Regions from separate parts of the Aliiglaciecola aliphaticivorans genome, predicted to be linked through region 1. Evidence: predicted binding sites of a transcription regulator. Region 1 holds the regulator's gene; each other region holds the start of a gene.
The links. Region 1 encodes FNR, which switches genes on or off when oxygen is low (the NO sensors DNR and NnrR bind a similar motif). Its sites were predicted from a motif close to TTGATCTAGATCAA; they were not measured.
Positions count from the first base shown of each region.

Region 2: the regulator FNR is predicted to act here: its motif matches at 3,740-3,753, upstream of clpB (ATP-dependent chaperone ClpB).
Region 3: the regulator FNR is predicted to act here: its motif matches at 5,796-5,809, upstream of ACYVIL_RS17660 (YgaP family membrane protein).

Region 1 is NZ_BAAGTF010000009.1:23,062-30,940, reverse strand. It holds gene ACYVIL_RS05315 (heavy metal translocating P-type ATPase) at 1-1,733, shown strand, start outside; gene ccoS (cbb3-type cytochrome oxidase assembly protein CcoS) at 1,746-1,931, shown strand; gene ACYVIL_RS05305 (sulfite exporter TauE/SafE family protein) at 1,928-2,593, shown strand; gene fnr (fumarate/nitrate reduction transcriptional regulator Fnr) at 2,619-3,356, shown strand; gene uspE (universal stress protein UspE) at 3,470-4,402, shown strand; gene ttcA (tRNA 2-thiocytidine(32) synthetase TtcA) at 4,520-5,425, shown strand; gene ACYVIL_RS05285 (patatin-like phospholipase family protein) at 5,441-6,505, shown strand; gene ACYVIL_RS05280 (DUF2987 domain-containing protein) at 6,522-7,151, opposite strand; gene ACYVIL_RS05275 (glucosaminidase domain-containing protein) at 7,148-7,879, opposite strand, start outside.
Region 2 is NZ_BAAGTF010000097.1:29,707-37,585, reverse strand. It holds gene prsT (XrtA/PEP-CTERM system TPR-repeat protein PrsT) at 1-976, shown strand, start outside; gene clpB (ATP-dependent chaperone ClpB) at 1,094-3,664, opposite strand; gene pgeF (peptidoglycan editing factor PgeF) at 3,850-4,605, opposite strand; gene rluD (23S rRNA pseudouridine(1911/1915/1917) synthase RluD) at 4,598-5,581, opposite strand; gene ACYVIL_RS21900 (outer membrane protein assembly factor BamD) at 5,827-6,594, shown strand; gene ACYVIL_RS21895 (ChrR family anti-sigma-E factor) at 6,691-7,362, opposite strand; gene ACYVIL_RS21890 (sigma-70 family RNA polymerase sigma factor) at 7,355-7,879, opposite strand, start outside.
Region 3 is NZ_BAAGTF010000041.1:27,203-35,081, reverse strand. It holds gene ACYVIL_RS17680 (DUF2797 domain-containing protein) at 1-268, opposite strand, end outside; gene ACYVIL_RS17675 (SixA phosphatase family protein) at 503-976, shown strand; gene ACYVIL_RS17670 (tetratricopeptide repeat-containing diguanylate cyclase) at 1,104-3,011, shown strand; gene ACYVIL_RS17665 (DNA polymerase II) at 3,138-5,513, shown strand; gene ACYVIL_RS17660 (YgaP family membrane protein) at 5,514-5,741, opposite strand; gene ACYVIL_RS17655 (response regulator) at 5,972-6,340, shown strand; gene ACYVIL_RS17650 (MalY/PatB family protein) at 6,393-7,520, shown strand; gene ACYVIL_RS17645 (Nramp family divalent metal transporter) at 7,546-7,879, opposite strand, start outside.

The sequences.
Region 1 (7,879 bases):
TAAGCTTTTTACTAACTACACCTGTTGTGCTTTATTCAGGGTTCACGTTTTATAAAAGTGCATTTAGTTCATTGCGAATGAAATCTGTGAACATGGACTTTTCTGTTTCAATTGCAATTATTGGTACTTTTGTAGCGAGTGCTTGGGCAACCGTAACCAATACGGGAGAAATCTATTTCGAATCTGTCTGTATGTTCATATTTTTATTATTAATAAGCCGATATTTAGAACATCGTTCACGTCACCAAGCCAGTCTAATATCAGCCAATATGTTTAAATACATTCCTTTGACCGCGATCCGAATAGATAGTGAGAATAAACAGAGCTCAGTATTAGCGAAACATCTTAAAAAAGGGCAACAAATTTTAGTTCGCCCTGGAGAAACCTTTCCTGTTGATGGCGTGATCACATCGGGTGAGGGTAGCGTTGATGAATCCATGCTCACTGGTGAGTCAGAAAAAATCAAAAAGAGCGCAGGTGATCATGTTTATGGCGGTACCATAAATCTATCAGGTGCCTTTGAAATAATCGTCGAAAATGAACTTAAATTATCTCTGGTGAATAAAATTCTACGTCTTCAGGAGTTAGCCCTGGCAGACAAGCCCAAAGCAGCCGTGTATGCAGATGTAGCCTCAAAGTATTTTATTATTATAGTCTTAGGTATCACCCTTATCAGCTATTTAGGCTGGTTAGCCTATCAACCAGAGCGTGCGTTTTGGGTCGCCATATCGATTTTAGTTGCCACTTGCCCTTGTGCTCTTAGCCTTGCCACACCAACAGCTTTAACCAGTGCGATTGCAAAGTTAAATCAATATGGATTGTTAGTGAAAAGAGCCAATATTATTGATGTAATGCCTGATGTTGATACGGTTATTTTTGATAAAACAGGTACCCTCACCAATGGTCATTTTAGTGTCAGCGAAGTTGAATTGTTTAACCAAAGTGAAGAAAGTTTTGTTCTCAATTTAGCCGCAGGAATCGAACAATTTTCTAGACATCCTATATCTCGAGCCTTCCAGTCTGAGACGCCTTTAGAAGTCAGCCAAGTCGTTTCTATTGCTGGTAAAGGATTGCAGGGTATCTATCAGTCTCAGAACGTCAAGATAGGCAACCTAAGCATTTTAGATAGCGCTTCAGATTTGCCCTTGGATGCGGATGACACCAAAGTATATTTACAACTCGGTGAACAGTTACTGGCTGCTTTTAAAATCAAAGATGTAGTCAAAAAAGACGCGAAGCAACTAGTGCATGATTTAAACAGCAAGCAACTGGTTATGTTAAGCGGTGACGCACAAGAAAATGCATTATCCGTTGCCGAGTCATTAGGCATATCCACTGTATATTTTAGACAAACGCCTCAACAAAAGCTCACCTATATCCAAAGTTTGCAGGCCAAAGGGCATAAAGTATTGATGATCGGTGATGGTATCAATGACGCGCCAGTATTAGCTGCAGCAGATGTGTCTATTGCTGTTGGAGACGCCAGTGATATGGCAAAACGTTCAGCTGATATCATTTTATTGAATACTAAATTAAGCAATGTGAAATTTGCTGTTAGTATGGCAATTAAAGTGCGCCATAAGATTAAGCAAAATATGCTTTGGGCTATCGGTTATAATACACTTATTCTGCCCCTGGCAGTGGCTGGGTATTTAAGCCCTTGGATGGCGGTAATTGGTATGTCTTTAAGTTCAATCATTGTGGTAGCAAACTCCATTCGCTTGTTACGTTAATAGGAAACTAAATTGAGTATTATTTATGTGCTGATACCCATTGCTATTTTATTAGTTTTGTTAGCCATTGGGATCTTTTTTTGGGCGGTAAAGTCAAATCAATTTGAAGACCTTGAGCGTCAAGGTTATAACATTTTATTTGATGACGACGTCGATAAGAACGCACAAAGTAAAGTCTCTAAAACTGAAAAGAAATGAACGAAATCAGCTGGTTTTCTGCCATTTTAATCGGCCTTGCAGGGAGTGTACATTGTGCAGGAATGTGCGGTGGAATTGTTACCTCATTTACTTTTGCCTTACCAAAAAACCAATCTCAATGGCCTTTCTTAATCGCCTATAATACGGGGCGTATTTTATCTTATAGTCTTGCAGGAGCCATCGCAGGCCTATTAGGCCAAATTGTCACCACTAAGTCTTTTATCAATCCACAAGCGTTGACTCTTTTTGGCGGCGTATTTATGGTATTACTGGGTTTGTATGTTGGTCAATGGTCGAAATTACTGACTAAGGTAGAACGCGTTGGCGCAATTTTTTGGCGTAAAATCAGCCCGTTATCAAAACGATTTATCCCATTTAAACATCCAATGTATGCTGTCCCTTATGGGTTGATTTGGGGTTGGCTGCCCTGTGGACTCGTTTATTCAACATTAACCTGGAGTGTTTCAACTGGCGGTGTCGTACAAGGTGCACTAACTATGTTGTGCTTCGGTTTAGGCACCCTACCTATCATGTTAGCAATGGGTGCGAGCGCAACTCAAATAAGACATTGGTTAACTCATGCTATGGTGAAACGCAGCGTAGCAGTTTTATTATGTTTATTTGGCTTGATTTTATGTTATCAAGGGATTCATAATTGGTAACTGATGAATTACATGGAACTAACTAATGTCTGATTCGAACAAGTTTAGTATTCGCTGCCAAAATTGCAGTTTTAACCATCTGTGTATTCCCGTAGCGTTAAATCAAACAGAAATGGAAAGTTTGGACGAAATAATTGAACGCAAACGTCCTTTACATAAAAATGATCAACTCACTATACCAGGGCAGAAATTCACCTCTTTGTTTGCCGTAAGAACAGGTTCGTTTAAGTCCTACATTACCTCGCCAGATGGTGAACAACAAATCACTGGATTCCATTTCCCCGGTGATATAGTTGGATTTGACGGACTTTTTTCAGAAAAATACCAAAGTTATAATCAGGCCATGGAAACCTCGATGGTCTGTGAATTACCCTACGATAAACTTGATACCATGAGTGAGCAGCTACCTTCTTTACGCAAAGAAATGCTTAAAATCATGAGCACCGAAATAAATCAAGATCATAGTTTAATGATGCTGTTAAATAAACGCACAGCGGAAGAGCGTCTTGCACACTTTTTAGTTAATTTGTCTGATCGCTTTCACTCCCGTGGTTTTTCAGAAACAGAATTTAATTTAACCATGACGCGCAATGAAATAGGTAATCACCTCGGACTCACGGTTGAAACAGTAAGTCGTTTATTAACGCGCTTTCAAAAAGAAAATATCATAAAAGTAGATGGTAAGTTTATTCAGATATTGAATTTACCTGGCCTCAGAGAAAAACTAGGTGAGCATGTTGTGCAAAACAAAGCGTGCGGATAAGTCTTTCCAGTTACGTTGATATAGGTCAAAACAATTACTCTGTTAGTTGGCAAAATAGCTAAAGTACCCATACACTTAAGTTGTGAGTGTAAATCTATGAAGGGAGTTAACTTATGTCTGTTTTTAACAAAATTTTAGCTGTTGTCGATCCATCCAAAGAAGATCAGAAAGCTTTTAAGCGCGCCCTTTTGTTGGCTCAAAAGACCGGCGCGAGCATCACCGCATTTCTATCTATATACGATTTTTCATATGAAATGACGACTATGCTGACGGTAGATGAACGCGAAACAATGCGGCAGGCTGTGGTAGATGACAAGACCGAATGGCTTGCTAATATTGTCGAACCCTTAGCGACCAATTCATCGACTTCAGTAGATATCAAAGTCGTTTGGCATAATCGTCCTTATGAAAGTATTTTATTCGAGGTGATTGATCACAGTTATGATTTAATCGTCAAAGGAACTCATGAGCACGACACCTTAAAGTCAGTCATATTCACCCCAACTGATTGGCATATTCTCCGTAAATCTCCGGTTCCAGTTTTACTTGTCAAAGAGCATGACTGGCCTGTCAATGGTAATATTTTAGCGGCTGTTGATGTGGGAAGCGAAGATGAAGAACACCGCAGTTTAAATAACCTCATCACCAAAAAAGCTGCGATAATGGCGGATTTATTAGAAGGTAAGATTAACTTAGTCAATTCTTATCCCGGAACGCCTGTAAACATCGCCATCGAAATTCCAGAGTTCGACCCTGTTGGTTATACTGAATCAGTGAAACAATTTCATGCAAAAGCGATGCTTGAACATGCAGAAAAATTCAATATCCCCCAAGAAAACCAGCATTTAAGCGAAGGGCTTCCAGAAGATGTGATACCTTCAGTGGCGAAAACCATTGACGCTGAACTCGTTGTTATTGGCACCGTAGGTCGCACAGGTATAACCGCAGCACTTATCGGTAATACCGCTGAGCACACCATTGACTCACTCAATTGCGATGTATTAGCAATTAAACCCGAAGGATTTGAGTGTCCACTTAAGCACTAGCAAGACAAAAACGCTATCAGACTCAGTGTTGATTAAAAACATTTGAAATTAGAGTATTTATGTCCGTTAGGAGGACAGGTATAATCTGGGCTGATAGCAATGTTTTCTAGGAATAAGATGAGTAAGCTCGAGTCTCTGTCTGAGAGTAAAAAATACAGTTTCAATAAACTCCAAAAACGCTTAAGACGCAATGTAGGTAAAGCGATTGCCGATTTCAATATGATTGAAGATGGCGATAAAGTAATGGTCTGCTTGTCTGGTGGAAAAGACAGTTACACCATGCTCGATATATTAATGTTTCTTAAAAAAATTGCCCCCATTAACTTTGAGATTATCGCGGTAAATTTAGATCAGAAACAACCTGGCTTTCCAGCTGAGATACTGCCTAATTACTTAGACAATTTGCAGGTCCCCTTTGAAATAGTAACCGAAGATACCTACTCCATTGTCAAAGATAAAATTCCTGAAGGAAAAACCACTTGTTCTCTTTGTTCTAGGTTAAGAAGAGGAATATTGTATAAAACAGCGACCCGTTTAGGCGCAACCAAAATTGCCTTGGGGCACCACAGAGATGACATGTTGGAAACGTTATTTTTAAACATGTTCTATGGTGGACGCTTAAAATCCATGCCGCCAAAATTAGTCAGCGATGATGGTAAACAAATGGTAATACGGCCGTTAGCCTATTGCTCAGAAAAAGAAATCAGCCAGTATTCAGATCTCGTCGAATTTCCTATTATTCCCTGTAATTTGTGTGGTTCACAAGAAAACCTGCAACGCAAAGTGATAAAAAATATGCTGAATGATTGGAACCAGCGTTTTCCTGGTAGAATAGAAAGTATGTTCAAGGCAATGCAAAATGTGGTTCCATCTCACCTTGCCGATAAAGAACTCTTCGACTTTAAAACCCTAGAGACACAACAAACGCCGTTCGCTAACGGTGACATTGGATTTGATCAAGATGACTTCTCCCCTTCATCTATAAATACAGATGAAACAGTCAATATTATTAATATAAGTTAAGGATCATTTCAATAAATGAAAATTGGATTAGCATTAGGAAGCGGTGCCGCTAGGGGCTGGGCGCATATCGGCATTATTCAAGCTTTAGAAGAACTTGGCATCGAGGTAGATGTGGTAGCAGGTTGTTCAATAGGCGCATACGTGGGTGCGGCTTATGCGAGTAATAAGTTAGAGCCCCTAGCAGACTGGGCCAGCTCTTTATCAGAATGGCAAGTATTAGGGCTTATGGGAGTTGGTTTTCGCAAAGGCGGGCTTGCCAGCGGAATAAAAGTGTTTAAAGCGCTAGAGGAAAACTTCTGTGAACGAGAATTTGAGCAATTATCCAAACCACTAGGTGTAGTGGCAACCGACCTTTATAGCGGTAAAGAGGTTTCATTTACCCAAGGGCCCATAGGCGAAGCTGTCAGAGCTTCTTGTGCGATACCAGCACTATTTCCGCCTATTGCGTATAAAGGGCGATGGTTAGTAGACGGTGCGGTGGTGAACCCTGTGCCGGTAAATTTGTGTCGCCAGCTCGGTGCAGATTTTGTTTTTGCGGTAAATTTGAGTGCTGACTTTCGACCTGAAATACAGGCGCAGTATCAGATGGAACATGAAAACAACCAGAAGCGAACCAACGATTTTTTCAATAAAAGTCACTCATTTATGCAACGCATTTTCAGCGGTAGATTTAAAAAAGATATTGATGACGAGGAGCTCGAATCTTTAGAAGAGATCGAAGATATAGACGATTTGGCGTTGGAATCAAGCATAAAATCAGAAAATGAGGCACCAGCAGAATCCACAGAATCAACCTTGGATAACCTAGATAAAACAGCCACACCGCATACGACTAGTAAGATGAAATTAACAGACAATACACCGAGTATGCTGGGGGTAATGTCAAACTCCTTAGACATTCTTCAAGCTAGAGTGACACGTTCACGCTTAGCTGGCGATCCTCCTGACATTCTGATTGAGCCTCAACTTAGAGATTTTGGCATCATGGAGTTCCACCGCGCTGCTGAGTTAATTGAAGAGGGGCGTCAAAGTGTGAATCGTGTTGCAGCACAAATTAAGTATCAATTGCGTCTCGATTAGCCCCTCACAATTTCATTTACTTGGTTATTGCTGTAATTCTGTATGGGGCATCAGAAAAATGAACTTGCATGCCATGCTCTAGCCAATCTTTACTCACGACTGCGTGATGCTCGTCCACGTAAAGGGCTTCGGGAACCGAGTCTTTATCAACACTATCGAAATAAAACTGCAATCCACTAACCGAGGGCATTAAGAACGAAAGAAAACTGCCCATATCGTCAAAAAATGTCACATATTGCTGATATAAATCTTGTAATTCTTGATGGCTATATTGGGCTTTGAGATAACTTGGCTTAGTTTCAAGTTGCACCGACATATCACACTGATTACTATTTTCTAGCAGTTCTAATTCAACTATGGCTTTTGCTTGCTTTAACGCTTTTTCAGTTGGCAGTAAAAAACGATATTCTGGTGTAATAGTAACGGGAAGGGTTACTTTCTGGGTCACAATATTCGCCGACTGAATTTGGCACAAATCACCGTTCCTAACATTCTTGAACCCAAAGGCAAACTGCAAAGCAGGAGTTTCTTCATTATCAATTTTTCTAAGGTGGCTATAAAAACTTGCGTATTCAACAGACAGGGAATCAGCTAAAGCAGAGCAACTTAAACTCAACAACAAAAATGTAAAACTCAAAAATTTCATGTGGGTAAAAACTTCCTATTAAAACGTATCATTTGTATTAGCTCATGAATATACTCATCACCTCGTTCAGAGTAATTTTTTAAGCCTTTAGCTAACTTCTCAGCGGTTATTTGTTGATCATTATTACGTAAATTTGCCCGAATCTCCCTTAACTGAGCATAGGCCTGGTGACGATTAATGTTTCTAAAATAAGTGCGAACTGCATGCTCTAAGCTGTTAAATTTAGCGACTTCGTGGGCGGCATCTTGATTACGGCGTTTAGGCACAAAACCACAGCCTTTTCGAAAACACCAAAGTCCAAAGAAATTGAAACCTTTGCGGGCAAATCTAGAAGTGCCCCAAGCCGACTCATTAGCAGCTTGCATCAGAACCAATTCAGCGGGGATAACATCAATTTTACCCAATAAACGACTCACAATGACTTCTTGGTCATCTTCAGGATTAACTCGATACTCTGCAATCAGGGAATCTAGCCTAGTTTGTTGTAAATCACTTAAAGGTTGCTTTCCTATTACATCTTTTAATTCTTTAAGAAACGACCGCTTTTCAAGAATGACTTTATTATGGTGACGAATTGCAGGAAGTAAATAGTCAAAAAATGCTTTTTTCCGCAACAATACGGGCGTGATCTCAGCAAAGTTAGGCATTTCTTGCTCAGTATAAGGTGCAATATTTTGTTCATTAAAAGGATCTAACTTCTTCGGTGGGAACAAAAAAGGGTAACTTAA
Region 2 (7,879 bases), on a different contig from region 1:
TGAGCCGGATGCGGCTGTTTATCAGATGCGTCGAGTAGAGCTATACATTGCGTTGAAGCAAACGGATAGAGCCGCTCGGGAAATTAAAAAGATCTACAATTTGGTTCAAGATAATGCAATAGGCTTAGTTGAATTAAGTAAACTCCAGTATAAAGCAGGCCTGATTGAAGACGCTAAACAAAGCATTGTCGAAGCTTACCAAATTCATCCTGATAGCTTATTCTTAGCCACTGAATATATAAGTTTACATCTAGCAACGAATGATCTTAACAGTGCCAGTGAAATGGTTGAGAAGTGGTTGAAGACCCACCCACAAGAGTCAAGACTGTTGATATTATCGGGTGACTTAAATATCGCAAAAAATGCACTCGAAAACGCCTTTGACAATTACTTTAGCGCCTTGCAGATCAATAATTTAAACCGCAACGCCATGTTTAAATTATATCAACTCGCTTCCAGAGGGATTAACAGTAATAAATTTGAAACTTTTGTCACGGATTTTTTAGAACAGAACCCAGAACAACATTTTCAACGTAGTATCTATGCAGACTATTTACTGAATTTAAATCGTTTTGATGAAGCCACACCCCATTATAGAAAGCTAGTAACGGTTGAAAACATACCTAATAAAGCATTTATGCTCAATAATTTAGCCAATATTTATGTGGCCAAAGATTTAGCCAAAGCAGAGCAATATGTCGAGCAAGCATTAGCCATTGAATCTGAAAACTCAGCGATTTATGACACTCAAGGGTGGATAAAAACCTTGCAAGGTAAATACAATGAAGCACTTACTATACTGCGCAAATCATTTGCTATGGATTCTAATTCCCCTTCGAATCAGTACCATTTAGCCGTCACTTTACAAAAACTTGGTAGAACAGCTGAAGCCAAAACTTCAGTGCAAAGAGCCTTAAACGCTAACCAAGATTTTATGGAAAAGAAACAAGCAGAAGAATTGCTAAATCAGCTATAAAACACGCCCTCTAATTAAGCAACATAGTAAAAAACGCCGCCTTTAAATAATAAGCGGCGTTTTAGTTTTTAGTTGAATCGCATCAACATCAGCGAGACAAAGGTTTTATCCCCTTGCTTAACTGATTTTCAAAGCATCTCCATCCATATCAATTCGAATAGTACTATCAGGTTGAATATCGCCAGCTAGCAGGCGTTGTGCTAGCGGGTTTTCAATTTCTATTTGAATTGCCCGTTTAAGGGGTCGTGCTCCGTATACAGGGTCAAATCCTGCTTCGGCTATTTTTTCCAAAGCCGCGGGAGATAGGTCTAGTTCAAAGCCTTTCTCAAGCAAGCGTTCACGTAAAGACGATAATTGTATTTTCGCTATTGCTTTAATTTGCTCTAAGCCAAGGGGATGGAAGACCACCACATCATCAATACGGTTAATAAACTCGGGTCTGAAATGCTGTTCGACCGTTTGCATCACCATATTTTTCATTTCATCATATTGACTCTCTTGGTGTTTATCTTGGATCACATCAGAACCAATATTTGACGTCATGATAATAACTGTATTTTTAAAGTCTACGGTTCTTCCTTGTCCATCTGTTAAACGGCCGTCATCAAGGACTTGAAGCAATATATTAAACACATCGGGGTGAGCTTTCTCCACCTCATCCAATAAAATAACGGAATAGGGCTTTCTTCTCACAGCTTCGGTTAAGTACCCCCCTTCTTCATAACCGACATAACCAGGAGGTGCGCCAACTAAACGAGAAACAGAGTGTTTTTCCATAAACTCTGACATGTCTATTCTTACCATCGCTTGCTCGGTATCAAACAAGAAGTTGGCTAAGGATTTACATAACTCGGTTTTACCTACCCCCGTTGGACCTAAGAACAAAAATGAACCTATAGGTCTACTTGGGTCAGACAGTCCCGCTCGGGAACGTCGAATAGCGTTACTGACTGCATTCACCGCTTCAGTTTGGCCGATTACACGACTTTGCAGAGCTTCTTCCATGCGCAGTAATTTGTCTTTTTCTCCTTCGAGCATTTTGCTCACAGGAATGCCCGTCCAACGCGACAGCACATCTGCTATTTCGTTTTCCGTCACTTTGTTTTTCAACAACTGGGTTTCAGTTTGTTCAGCTTCTGATGCTTGTTCTAGCTTTAGCTCTAACTCTGGAATACGGCCATATTGCAATTCAGACATCCGATTAAGATCAGACGCCCTACGTGCGATTTCCATATCGAGTTTGGCTTGTTCAAGCTCAGATTTAATGTGTTGGGTACCTTGCATGGCACTTTTTTCAGTATTCCAAATCGTTTCAAATTCAGAAAATTTATTTTCGAGTTGCTCGCGCTCCAACTCAATGAGCTCTAAACGCTTATGACTGGCATCATCCTTTTCTTTAGATAATGCCTGCTCTTCAAGTTTTAACTGTATAATTCTACGCTCTAAACGATCCATATCTTCTGGTTTAGAGTCCATTTGCATACGAATACTTGATGCTGCTTCGTCAATGAGATCAATAGCTTTGTCAGGTAATTGCCGATCCGGAATATAACGATGAGACAATGATGCCGCAGCAACAATTGCCGGATCCGTAATATCGACTGAATGATGCAACTCATACCGCTCTTTAAGTCCACGCAATATGGCAATGGTGTCTTCCACACTAGGCTGATCTACAATGACTTTTTGAAAACGACGCTCTAGTGCAGCATCTTTTTCAATATATTGGCGGTATTCATCTAATGTCGTTGCTCCAACGCAATGTAGCTCACCTCGCGCCAAGGCCGGTTTTAGCATATTACCGGCATCCATTGCACCTTCGCCTTTGCCCGCTCCCACCATTGTATGCAACTCGTCAATAAATAGGATCACCCGACCTTCTTCTTTAGAAAGCTCGTTTAAAACGGCTTTTAAGCGTTCTTCAAACTCACCTCTAAATTTGGCACCTGCGATAAGTGCGCCCATATCCAAAGATAAAACTCGCTTATCCTTTAGTCCCTCAGGTACTTCAGAATTAATGATCCTTTGTGCCAAGCCCTCTACAATCGCGGTTTTACCCACACCAGGCTCACCAATTAACACGGGGTTATTTTTAGTGCGGCGTTGCAAAACTTGAATAGTACGGCGGATTTCTTCATCCCGGCCAATCACTGGGTCAAGTTTTCCTTGCTCGGCTCTTTCTGTGAGATCTGTAGTGTACTTTTCTAATGCTTGACGAACGTCTTCTGCATTAGGATCTGTTACTTTTTGACCACCGCGCATGGTTTCTATACCTTGCTCGATTTGCTCTTGAGTAATACCTAATTGACGGAAAATGTCCCCCAATTTGCCTTTATCTTGCAAAGCCGCCAGCACGAATACTTCAGAACTGATGTATTCATCCTTGCGTTTTTGCGCAATTTTATCGCTCAGGTTAAGCAACACTATGGTGTCTTTACTCAATTGCACATCACCGCCTATGCCCTCAACTCTGGGCAATCTTTCGATCGCTTCAGCCAAGGAAGAACGCAGCGCATTGACATTGGCGCCAACACTATCAAACAGCGAGCGAATCGAACCTCCCTGCTGATTAAGCAAAGCCGTCATTAAGTGTACAGGATCGATGAATTGATGATCTCTGCCCAATGCTATTGATTGTGCGTCAGAGATTGCCATCTGAAATTTACTGGTAAATCTATCTAATCGCATAAAATTTCCTCAAAATTGATTTACTAGATTAATGGGTACTTTTAGTAACCAATTCAAGGTAACGATGTAGTTTGATTGATCTAGATCAGTAAAAACGTCAATTTTTTGAGGCTATTTAGGGTTGAATCTTGGTTTCAAAAATTTTTGCTAAAAAAAGATTATATTTTACACAATGCGTTGGATTTTTATTGCAAATAAATCCCGCACGCAAAGCGACCTGTTTGGGACTGACCTTGATGCTGAGCGTAGCGGTGGGAATAAAAGTCAGCATGATGAACATAAGTACAGATACCACTTTCAACAACGTTATTTACGCCAATAGCACGGCACTTTTCACGAGCGATTTTGGCCAAACTGCACAAGTATTTTCCATGCTCCACATCCGCAACAAATGCCTCTGGGTAGTTAGCAAATACTTGCTTTAAATCTTCAGATACTTGGAAATGTCGTTGTGAAATATGCGGACCAATCCAAATCGTTAAGGTGTCTGGATCACAATTCATGCTAGCAAGGGTATTTTCAATCACACCATTCACCAATCCCCTCCAGCCAGCGTGAATTGCCGCCACACAAGTACCGGCGGTATTGGCGACTAAAATTGGCATACAGTCAGCAGTCATCACCGCGCAGACGTTTTTTGATTCAGTGGTAAAACTGGCGTCTGCTTTGGCCACTTCTAAGGGCAAAAAATAATCTTTAGTGATGCGTACACAGCGAATTCCGTGTACTTGGGTTAGCCAAGCGATTGAATCACTCAGGGGCAATGCATCCCGATTTAACTGCACATCTGCTGAGTTATCGCCAACGTGCATCGCCAAATTATTACTGTCATAAGGCGGCTGACTTGCGCCTATATTACGTGTAGTGTAAAACGCCTTAACGCCCGCAGGTAAGTTCCAGTGCGGCGTCCGAATAGGGCTTGTTAACACGGCTTCAGTCATCGGCAATTCCATGTTCGCTAGTATCTTCTTTTAGCACACTGAGAAGTTCCACCATGTCATCCGGTAACGGCGCTTGCCAACTCATCCACTCCCCTGTGGTTGGGTGAGATAATTCCAATTGAATAGCGTGTAATGCCTGACGTTTAAACCCCCTAAGCATATTAATCATATCTTCAGAACAGGCCTTAGGCAGGCGCGGTCTGCCCCCGTACAACACATCGCCCACTAGGGGATAACGTAAATGCGCCATATGAACGCGAATTTGGTGGGTGCGGCCAGTTTCTAATTTTAATCGCAGATGAGTATGGGCGCGAAACTTTTGTTTAATACGATAGTGAGTCACGGCTGGCTTGCCAGTTTCACGAACCGCCATACTGGTGCGTTTAGTGGGATGACGACCAATAGGCGCATCCACTATCCCACCAGCAACCATAGTGCCATAGACTACCGCTTCGTATTCTCGACTAATTTCTCGCGCTTGCAGTTGTTCAACAAGATGAGTTTGTGCAGGCACTGTTTTGGCAACCACCATCAGACCCGTCGTATCTTTATCGAGACGGTGAACTATGCCAGCTCTAGGCACACTAGCAACCTCTGGAGCGTGATTTAACAACGCATTTAAAATTGTTCCATCAGCGTTACCTGCCCCCGGATGAACGACCAAATCAGTGGGTTTGTTAATTACCAATATATGCTCATCTTCATAGACAATGTTCAGTTCAATATCTTGTGCTTTGTGATTTTCCTGAATTTGCAACCAGGCTTCGATAGCAATTTGTTCACCACCAAACACTTTTTCTCTGGGTTTATCACAAACAGAGCCGTTTAAATGAACATTTCCGGCTAAAATCCATTCTTTTAAGCGAGATCGTGAATAATCAGGGAACAATTCGGCTAAAGCTTGATCTAACCGTTTACCAATTAACGTTTCTGGTACATCTGCAGAGAGTTTTATCGCTTGTGGATCGCTGGGCATGTAAAATAGTGTCCTTTAAGAGCTGTGTTTAAGAGCTATAAAAATATAATATCCCGCAACTGGCGATTTGATTCACATTATGCGGGGACAAATGCAAACACCAGACATCACGATTAGGTGATTTATAACAAAACGTGCATCCCATGGATCCCTAGGGTAGAATGCCTCGGATCGATGGATTACTGAAAACAAAGTTTAGCGGATTTTTTAATGCCTGCTAAATCCCTGTATAGAATAAGAGTAACATGACATTTAAAAATTCATTCTACAAACTAATCGTTCTGATTTCTGTTGCCACTATGTATGGCTGTTCTTCTTCACCTGATGATGATGACATCCTAATTGGTAACAGAAGCGAAAGTGCGCTGTATGATCAAGCAAAAGAAAGTATGTCGCAAGGTAATTTCAACGTTGCCACAGAAATTTTAAGTACACTTGATTCCCGCTTCCCTTTTGGCCCCCATTCTCACCAAGTACAACTGGATCTAATTTACTCTTATTACAAAGTAGGTAAAACAGACGAAGCTATCGCAACTATTGATAGATTTGTTAGACTTAATCCCAACCATTCAGATGTGGATTATGCACTATACATGCGTGGTCTAACTAATTTAGATGCCGACAAAAATCTTTTCCAAGAACTTGTGGGCATTGATCGTTCTGATAGAGACCCAAGCCGTTCAAGGGAAGCATTTGCTGATTTCCGGCGTTTAATCAATAAGTTTCCAGACAGTAAATACGCTGCGGATGCGAAAAAACGCATGGTTTTCATTAAAAATCGTTTAGCTAAATATGAAATAGCCATTGCGCGTTTTTATATGCGTCGAGAAGCCTATGTTGCCGCAGCGAATCGCGGGCGATATGTACTTGAATACTTCCCTGACTCTAGTGAAATTCAAAATGCGTTGGAAATCATGGTTGAATGTTATGACCAATTAGACCTTGAAGACTTGAAAAACAATGCATTAAAAACCTTAAAACTAAATTATCCAGATAGTCGCTATGTAAGCTAATTTTTTAATGGTTTGATCATTTCATTAAGATCATAAAAAACCGCCGTTGATGAGTCATCAACGGCGGTTTTTTCATGCTTTAGATTTTCTAAGCGACTAAAAAAACAGGTGACTAAAGGGATTGAGTAAACGTGCAATTCCAGAAGTAAAATGTAATGGTGCGTCAACAATGGTAAACACTAAACACCCCTCACTAGCTTCGGAATAAGGCGCATGGGTATTATTAGAGTCCATCAGAATAAAGTCACCAGTATCGTAATGTGAGATACCGTCGCTGAACTCCCCATCAATGACTAACGTTAGCTCTGTGCCTCTGTGGGTATGTTCTGGTACCCGACCTTCTTTTTGCATGAAAATAAAATTAGCTTTACCCACTGGCCCTAAGTCCACTGGCGCCTGCCAAAGATTCCCCAATAAGTGCGACCAATTACCGGTTTTTTCCACATAACGTTTCAGCGCCCGTGGTACGTTAAACTTACGCCCGTCCAGTTCTATTTGACGGCTTATGCTGTTACTGCTCGGTACCTCTGCAGCAGGAAGGCAGGTAATATCAGCAAGCATAGATGCAAAATCAACAACTTGCTCAGACTGGCCAACCAACCTTGCGTCATCCAGCGCCTTTGCTGATTCCCTTTCCATTTGAGTCAGTTGTTTGCGGCAAATGGGACACATGTCTGCATGGGCAGAAATAACCAGGGAAAGTGCTGGTGCGCTCAAACCTTGGGCAAATTCTCTCAGCTGTTGTTGAGAAGGGTGGAAATTAATCATTGTCTTTAATCAACTCTTTTAAGCGCTGTAACGCTAATCTGGTACGAGACTTCACAGTCCCTAAAGGAATATCTAATTGAGAAGCAACTTCCTGTTGTGATTTTCCTTCGATATAAATGGCTTCTATCACCACTTTTTGCTTCTCTGGCAGAGAGTCAAACAGGGTATTAATTTGCTGCATAGTCATTTGCTGCTCAAGCGATACCTCATTAGCATCTGCAGTATGCTCGCATAGCACTGGCCACAAATCGTCTGAGCAGATATCTTCTTTTCGATTTTGCTGCTTTCTCAGCATATCAAAACGCAAATTTCGAGCGATGGTGAAAATCCAAGTAGAAGGGGAGCCTTTTTCAGCATTAAATAAGTGCGCCTTCTGCCAGACGTTAGACATAGTGTCTTGCACTAACTCCATAGCTAAAGCTTCGTTGCCAGTTTGTTTCAAACAGTACGATCTAAGCCTGGGGGCGAAATAGTTAAATACCTCAGCAAATGAGCGCTTACACCGATTTTCAGCCAC
Region 3 (7,879 bases), on a different contig from region 1:
AATGGCAGGTTTCGGGTTTAATAATACAGGTGTCGCATTGAGCTAATTTCATTAAGCAGCGATAACAATAGCCTTGATTGAAACTCTTTTTGGTTTTGGTATTACAGTGAATACAATTAATCACACCCGTATGGGTTACTTTCACTGAATTACCAATTATTGAGTTCATGGCAATATGTGAGTCACCAATGGGTAATTTATATTCAACCGTTGAGCCAACATCAGCTTCACCGTGCATTTTGCGAATATTTCCGGAATAAATAGGCATTAAGGTTACTTCTTAGGTTGTTGGGCGTTATTTATCGCCGTCAAAAATAAAGATTCTATTATCGAATAAACCTTGTTAAGGGATTATTCTATTTAGGCACGCATGCTAATAGAATCTTTTCTTGATATCAAAACCAGATTAAAGTGACCTGAAAAGTAGTAGGTTTTGAATGGGGGATTTCATTGCCCCTTAATCTTTAAGAAATTTGGCCAGATAAACAACCTGGATTCGACTATGATAAAATTGATTTATGCAGTGTTACTATGTTTGCCATTGAATGGCTATTGCTACGACTTGTATCTTGTTCGGCATTTTGAAAAGCAAGCCGGTGGCACTGATCCTGGGTTAACTCAACAAGGGCAACGTCGAGCAAATAAACTTGCCGAATATTTACTACCTAAGAATATTCAATATATTTATTCGACTAAGTATCACCGCACCAAGCAAAGTGCACGGCCTTTCGCACAAGAGTCCGGTTTAAACATTCAGTTTTATTCACCTAAGCAATTAGCCGTTTTTGCAGAAAAGATTAAATCGCTACAAAGCAATGCCCTTATTGTCGGTCACAGTAATACCACACCCACCTTAATTTCTTTATTAGGCGGAGTGGCTGAGAAAATTGATGAGGATGAATACGGTGAGTTGTTTATATTGCAAATATCTGATGACAGCGTAAAAACTAAGAGTGTCTTAATACCGGTTCAATAAATTTGTTTACAATGCAAGCAAGGGGGTAATCAATTTAGATTAGGTATAAAATAACATAATGTTTTGCTTGAAAATTGTTCTACAATCAGAACTCGGTTTTTTATTTAGCATTGTTTAAGGAACGTAATTGTCCCTGTCTAAATGGCTTCAAATTGCCTTGTTTACTCTTTTGATGGCAAGTTTCTCCGTCAGCTTTACTGTTAAAGCTGCGCCTATTAGTATGTGGCAATCACCTTATAAAGAGTTAATCCTGCAAACTGCTAAAGCACCTAGTGACGTATTGCAAAAACTCCTTACACAAACCTCCACACCAGAGCAATCAGATTTACAGCATGCTCAACATCATTCTGCGTTAAGTATCGTTTATTACGCTTTAACTTACCCTAATGAAGCGTTAGAGCATGCCAGAACCGCTTTGACATTTATTGATCCGAGTACCCAACCTTGGTTATTCCATATGACTAAGCTTAATGAAGCTCGCGCCTTAGAACTTTCTGGCAAGCCTAAAGAAGGCTTAATAGCCTGTAATGCCGCTTTAGTATGGGCAGAACTGAATAACGATATCAACTTACGAGTGAGTGCGTTATACGTTAGAGGATTAATCTCAAATTCACTGGTAGATTACCAAGGCGCACTACATGACTTGCAAATGGCCTATGAGCTTGCACCTCAATCTGAGCTTCACAGTCGAGGAGATATTGCTGGTGTAATGGCCTTGGTTTATGAATATAGAAGAGAAGATGCCCTTGCCATTCCATTTTTTGAAGAGGCTGTAAACTTTCACAAGCAAAATCAAAATTATCTAGAGTTAAGTGTGGCCTTATATGGATTAGGTAGGGCAAATAAAAACATTGATAACCTCGAAATTGGACGATCACAACTTCAACAATCACTAACATTGGCGCAGCAGGTTGGAGATGAACAAGGTGTTGCCTACGCCCTCAAAGAGCTAGCGGGAATCGCGTTAACAGAACATAAATTTTTAGAAGCTAGATCGAAGTTGCAACAAGCTTCCCATATTTTTCAAAAAAGCCAAAATATGTATATGCTGCTCGATACCAATTTATCCTTATTACGGGTGGCTTTAGCAGAAAAGAATTTAGAGCTAGGTAAGCAATATTTAGCAGCCGCTAAATCTAATATTGATCCAGAGCAAATGCCTCTGCAAAATATTTCACTTGAAGAAATGAGTGCGAAGTTACTCGGATTAGAGGGGAAGTATCGACAGGCCTTTGAGCTATTAGATTCAACCGTTAGATTAAAACAACGTATTTTAAGCCAACAAAGCACCCAACAATTGCATAGTTTACGTTCTCTGTATGAAATTGAAATTAAAGATCGCGAAAATAAGTTACTGGAACAAAAAAATCTGTCTCAACAAATCAGCATTGCAGATGTGGAAACGAAAAACCTGCAACTGCTTATGCTTTTTGGCGCCACTTTAATTATATGTGGTCTGTTAATAGTGTTGGTGTATCGCACGATACAAAACAGAGCGAAGTTGGAAAAACTAGCAAATGTGGATGGTTTAACAGGGCTAGCCAATCGTCGACATGCGCTTGAATTACTGCAACGGCAAATTGAATTAGCTCGACGTCACAGGTTTCAATTATCAGTTGCCATTATCGATATAGATTTATTTAAAAAGATAAACGATACCTTTGGTCATGCATCAGGGGATGAGGTGCTTACAAAATTTGGTGAATTATGCCTGGATACTTTTCGTCAGACCGATGTCATTGGCAGAATTGGTGGAGAGGAATTTGTTATTGCTTTTCCACACACGTCCATACAGGATGCACAAAAGACACTTAAAAGTTTGTCAGTAAACGTTAAAAAATTACCCATATCTTTTGATTTAAATGGGCTTACTTTATCTATTTCCACAGGGTTAACAGCCTATTTACCCGGAATGACGTTGGAAAATTTAATGTTGCAGTGTGACAGTGCCTTGTATCAAGCCAAGGGAGCGGGTCGAGATCAAATCGTGGTTTTCGATGATCAGAATCCTAGTTCAATGCAACTGGCTCTATAAATCTAATTCCTAATTGTTTTAAACTCGTTTTCAACTAGCCTAGGCATGAATCTTTAGTCTGGATTAGGCGGCTTCTAGGCTGTACAATTTTACTTTTCACGACATTCTTTGGGAGCGCCTCCGCTATTGCAACAAGTCCCTCAGCAAGGGTTTATTCTCACCCGCAAAGTGATTGAGCGAAGTGGATATTCATATATTGAGTTTTGGTTAAGCACCGAGCAAGGGCCGGTAAAACTAATCACCGAACAACAAAAACCTGTTATGTTCATCGCAAACCAAGACGTACCTAAGGCCAAGAGTTTAGTATATCAATCAGGACTTGTTGCCGAATTCAAACCTGTGAAATTAAAAACCTTTGAGCAAATGCCGGTTAATGCCGTATATTTTGCCACGCCCGCAACCTTCTATCGGGCAAGAGATGTGTTGAGTGCTGCTCAAATATCGTCTTTTGAAAATGATATTCGGCCAGCAGATAGGTATATGATGGAACGCTTTATCTGCGCAGGTGCTTATTTTACAGGGGAGATTCAAACTCGCCAGCACAACACTTCGCCAGGCTTCATTACCCTAAAGAATGCCCGACTTAAACCGGCAGATTATATTCCTAAGTTAAAATTGGTGTCCCTAGATATTGAATGCAGTATCGATGGGGAACTTTATTCTATTGGTCTTTCTAGTGGTGAATTTAACTGCGTCATCATGATTGGAGAGCCTGAGGGTAGTGATGATTGGATAACTTGGGTTGCAGATGAAAAACAACTCATTGAACAGTTAAATTTGGTTATTGCCAAATTTGATCCTGATTTAATTATTGGTTGGAATATCATCAACTTCGATTTCAAGGTGCTGACTCAACGGGCCAACAAATTAAACGTCAGGTTGCGCCTCGGTCGAGATGGTACTGATGTGTACTGGCGCGAATCTCGTAATGACAGTAATTTAGCATTTATGAATATTGCTGGAAGGGTGGTGATCGACGGTATTGATAGTTTGAAAACGGCAACTTACCATTTTGATAGCTTTAGTCTAGAAAGTGTCTCTCAAGCTCTTCTGGGAGAGGGGAAAGATACCACTGATGTTGATAATCGTGTTGCGGCTATTAGCCATGACTTTCAACACAACAAAATAAAATTAGCAAAATACAATCTTCAGGATTGTGTGTTGGTGGAAAAAGTATTCAGTCACACTAACTTAGTTAGCTATTTAGTGTTGCGCAGCCAATTAACCGGATTGGAACTGGATAAAATCGGTGGCTCCGTTGCAGCATTCGTTAACCTCTATTTACCAAAACTTCACCGAGCAGGTTATGTATCACCTAATCGCCCTGCAAATGGTGGGTTGGCAAGCCCTGGGGGTTATGTCATGGATTCCCTTCCAGGGCTGTATAAAAATGTGTTGGTATTGGATTTTAAAAGCCTTTATCCCTCCATTATACGCACTTTTAAAATTGATCCCTTAGGGCTGGTTGAAGGATTACTTGAACCCGATAATGCCATCCCTGGATTTCGAGGTGGTTTGTTTTCCAGAGAAAAGCATTTTCTACCAGATATTATCACCAGCTTATGGAAGCAAAGAGATGAGGCTAAACGCCAACAAGATTCGGCTCGCTCCCAAGCCATTAAAATTATAATGAATTCGTTTTATGGGGTGCTGGGTTCTGGCGGCTGTCCGTTTTATGATACCCGTTTAGCAAGTTCTATCACAATGCGTGGTCACGAGATTATGCAGACTACAGCAGCGTGGATAGAAGAAAAGGGTTATAAAGTAATTTATGGTGATACCGACTCGACCTTTGTGTGGTTAGAAAATATTAACCAAACAGAGCAAGCGCTAGAGATTGGTAAAGCCCTTGAAAAAGAGATCAATCAAATGTGGCAGCACAAAATTCAAGACCAACTTAAGTTGCAATGCCATTTAGAAATAGAGTTTGAAACCTTGTTCTCAACCTTTTTGATGCCCACCATTCGCGGCGCAGAAACAGGCAGTAAAAAACGTTATGCAGGTTTAAAACATGTCTCTAATCAACCACCGGAGTTAATATTTAAAGGCTTAGAAACCGTTCGTTCTGATTGGACCAATTTGGCAAAAGAGTTTCAACCAACATTATACAAAATGGTATTTGCTAATCAGGATGTGAGTGCTTACTTGCTTGATATTGTTGGTAAAATAAGGGTTGGTGAGTGTGATGACCAGCTTGTGTATCGCAAACGCCTACGACAGCCGCTGGTGCAATATACTAAAAATGTACCGCCTCACGTTAAAGCAGCGCGCATTGCTGATGAACATAATAAACGACTGAATAAACCATTGCGCTATCAAAACAAAGGTTGGATAAGTTACGTGATTACCACAGATGGTCCTCAGCCTGTAGATTACATCAGCTCGCCTTTAGATTACGAGCACTACATCGATAAACAAATCAGACCCATTGCAGAAGGTATTTTACCTTTCATAGACGTCTCTTTTGATGACATCACCAGCAATCAATTGGGATTGTTTTGATTATTGTGGATGATAGGAGTCATCTTTAAAGTCAGGGTAAGTATCAATCCCGAGCAATTTGTAAACTAAGCAGAATCCAAAACTACAAGTATAAAATAATGCCGCGCCTATTAGCCCTAAAACAATGCTAACAGTGGTGCCGAATAAACCTTCAACAGCAATGGCTAAAAGTATAAGTGCTACGACTGAACGAATTGCAGTATCTAAAATGCCAACATTTTGTTTCATTTTTCTATCTCCTAATCTGATGTATTAAGTGTAGTCTTAGGGCACAAATTGGTGTTGATCTGTATCAACTTATCATCTTGTTTGTGATTTTGTTTGATTTAGAGGGCTGACCCTTCAGAATTGATGTAGAGATAACAAAAGGTTTGGAGTTAGACTTTTTTACAATGTTAAAACTGCAGTATAAATAGTATATTAGCGAGCATATGGTTTTATAATGCTAGGTTGACTCGATGCACAAAATACTTGTAATTGATGATGATCAAATTACCTTGGAATTGATACAGTTGATTTTGGAAGAATTTGTAGAAGGTGAGGTGATCACTATAAATAATGCGGTTGAAGCTGTGCGTTATATTGATAAAAACGATATGAATAAAATTGATTTGGTTATTTGTGATTGGCAGATGCCAGAATATGATGGGATTACCCTGTTGAAGACAGTTCGCTCGAAGCGACAAGACCTTCCATTTCTGATGGTAACAGGAACAGCAACTAGAGATTTGGTTATGTCGGCTAAAAAAGCCGGTGCATCAGAATTTATTGCTAAACCGTTCAAAAACCATGATTTAACCGATAGAGTAGCTAAATTACTCAAATAATCAGATCCTAACACCATTCTCTCTACTAATTTACGTTGTTAAAGGAACAAGTATGCAGTTTGATGATGTCATCGATAGATCCGCCACTCACGCATTTAAATGGGAAAAGTATAAAGGTAAGGATATCTTACCAATGTGGGTAGCTGATACTGAGTTTGCTAGCCCAAAGGCGATACAATCGGCTCTGGCAGAACGAGTAGAACATGGCCTATTTGGTTACACCTTGCCTGCACAATATACACCGGCAAATCAGGCAGTGGTCCGCTGGTTAAAAGATAAACACCATTGGCAAATTGATCCCCAGTGGATAGTGTGGACACCAGGGGTAGTGCCTGCATTTAACGTGGCATGTAAAGCTTATTGCGAACCCGGCGATTCGGTGATGATTCAAACGCCCAATTATCCGCCTTTGCGTGCTGCACCGGGCATCAGTGGTTTAAACAGAATTGAAATTGATAGTGTTGAAATTGACGGTCGCTGGACGCTGGATTTTGCTCAATTAGAAGCACACGCGAGTGATCCTAAGTGTAAGTTGTTTATCTTGTGTAATCCCATGAACCCTGTGGGAACGGTATTAACTGAATCTGAACTTGCTACCATTGCACAAATTTGCAGTAAGCACGATGTAAAATTGTGTTCAGATGAAATTCATTGTGATCTGGTCCTCGATGAGACCAAAAAACACCTACCGGCGGGAAATTTTAAAGGCCTCGAGCACAATTCGGTCACCTTAATGGCGGCAAGTAAAACCTTTAATGTTGCAGGCTTAGGTACTTCCTTTGCAATTATCCCAGATAACAAGTTACGCGCTGCATTTGTGGCCAGTTCACAAGGATTTATCCCTTGGGCAAATGTAATGGGATTGGTTGCTACTGAGGCAGCTTTTACGCTATGTGACCAATGGCATACTGATTTACTCGACTATTTACGTGGCAATCTGGCCTACGTTGAGCAACAAGTTGAGCAAATTGAAGGCCTTCGATTATTAAAAGTAGAAGCCACTTTTTTAGCCTGGATAGATGCGAGTGGTTTAGGTTTAGATGACCCTCAAGCCTATTTCGAAAGTAAAGGAGTAGGGCCGTCTCCTGGTGCTGATTTTGGTAATAAACAGTTTGTGAGAATTAATTTCGGCTGCCCCAAGAGCATGCTTGAAGACGCATTTAACCGTTTAAAATCGTAGTTCATGGTTTTGGGGCTGTGGCATATCAGATAAACACACTGATAAGTTTATACAGCCCTAAAACAGATACGAATACAACAATTAATCCGCCCACTATGTTAGCTAGAAGGCCATTTTTATGTTGGCCCATGAGCTTGTTGTTATTTAACGTCCAAATCAGGAAAACAGCGATAATCGGTAACAGTAAACCGTTTGTTGCTTGGGCAAATAAAATCGCAACTAAAGGTTTTATGCCACTACTGGCAAAAACTACTCCCACTAACATGACTGATAGCCAAACACACTTAAATCGAATATCTGTAAGTTCAGTCTTCCAACCTAAAGCACCACAAACTGCATATGCTGCGGCTAAAGGAGCG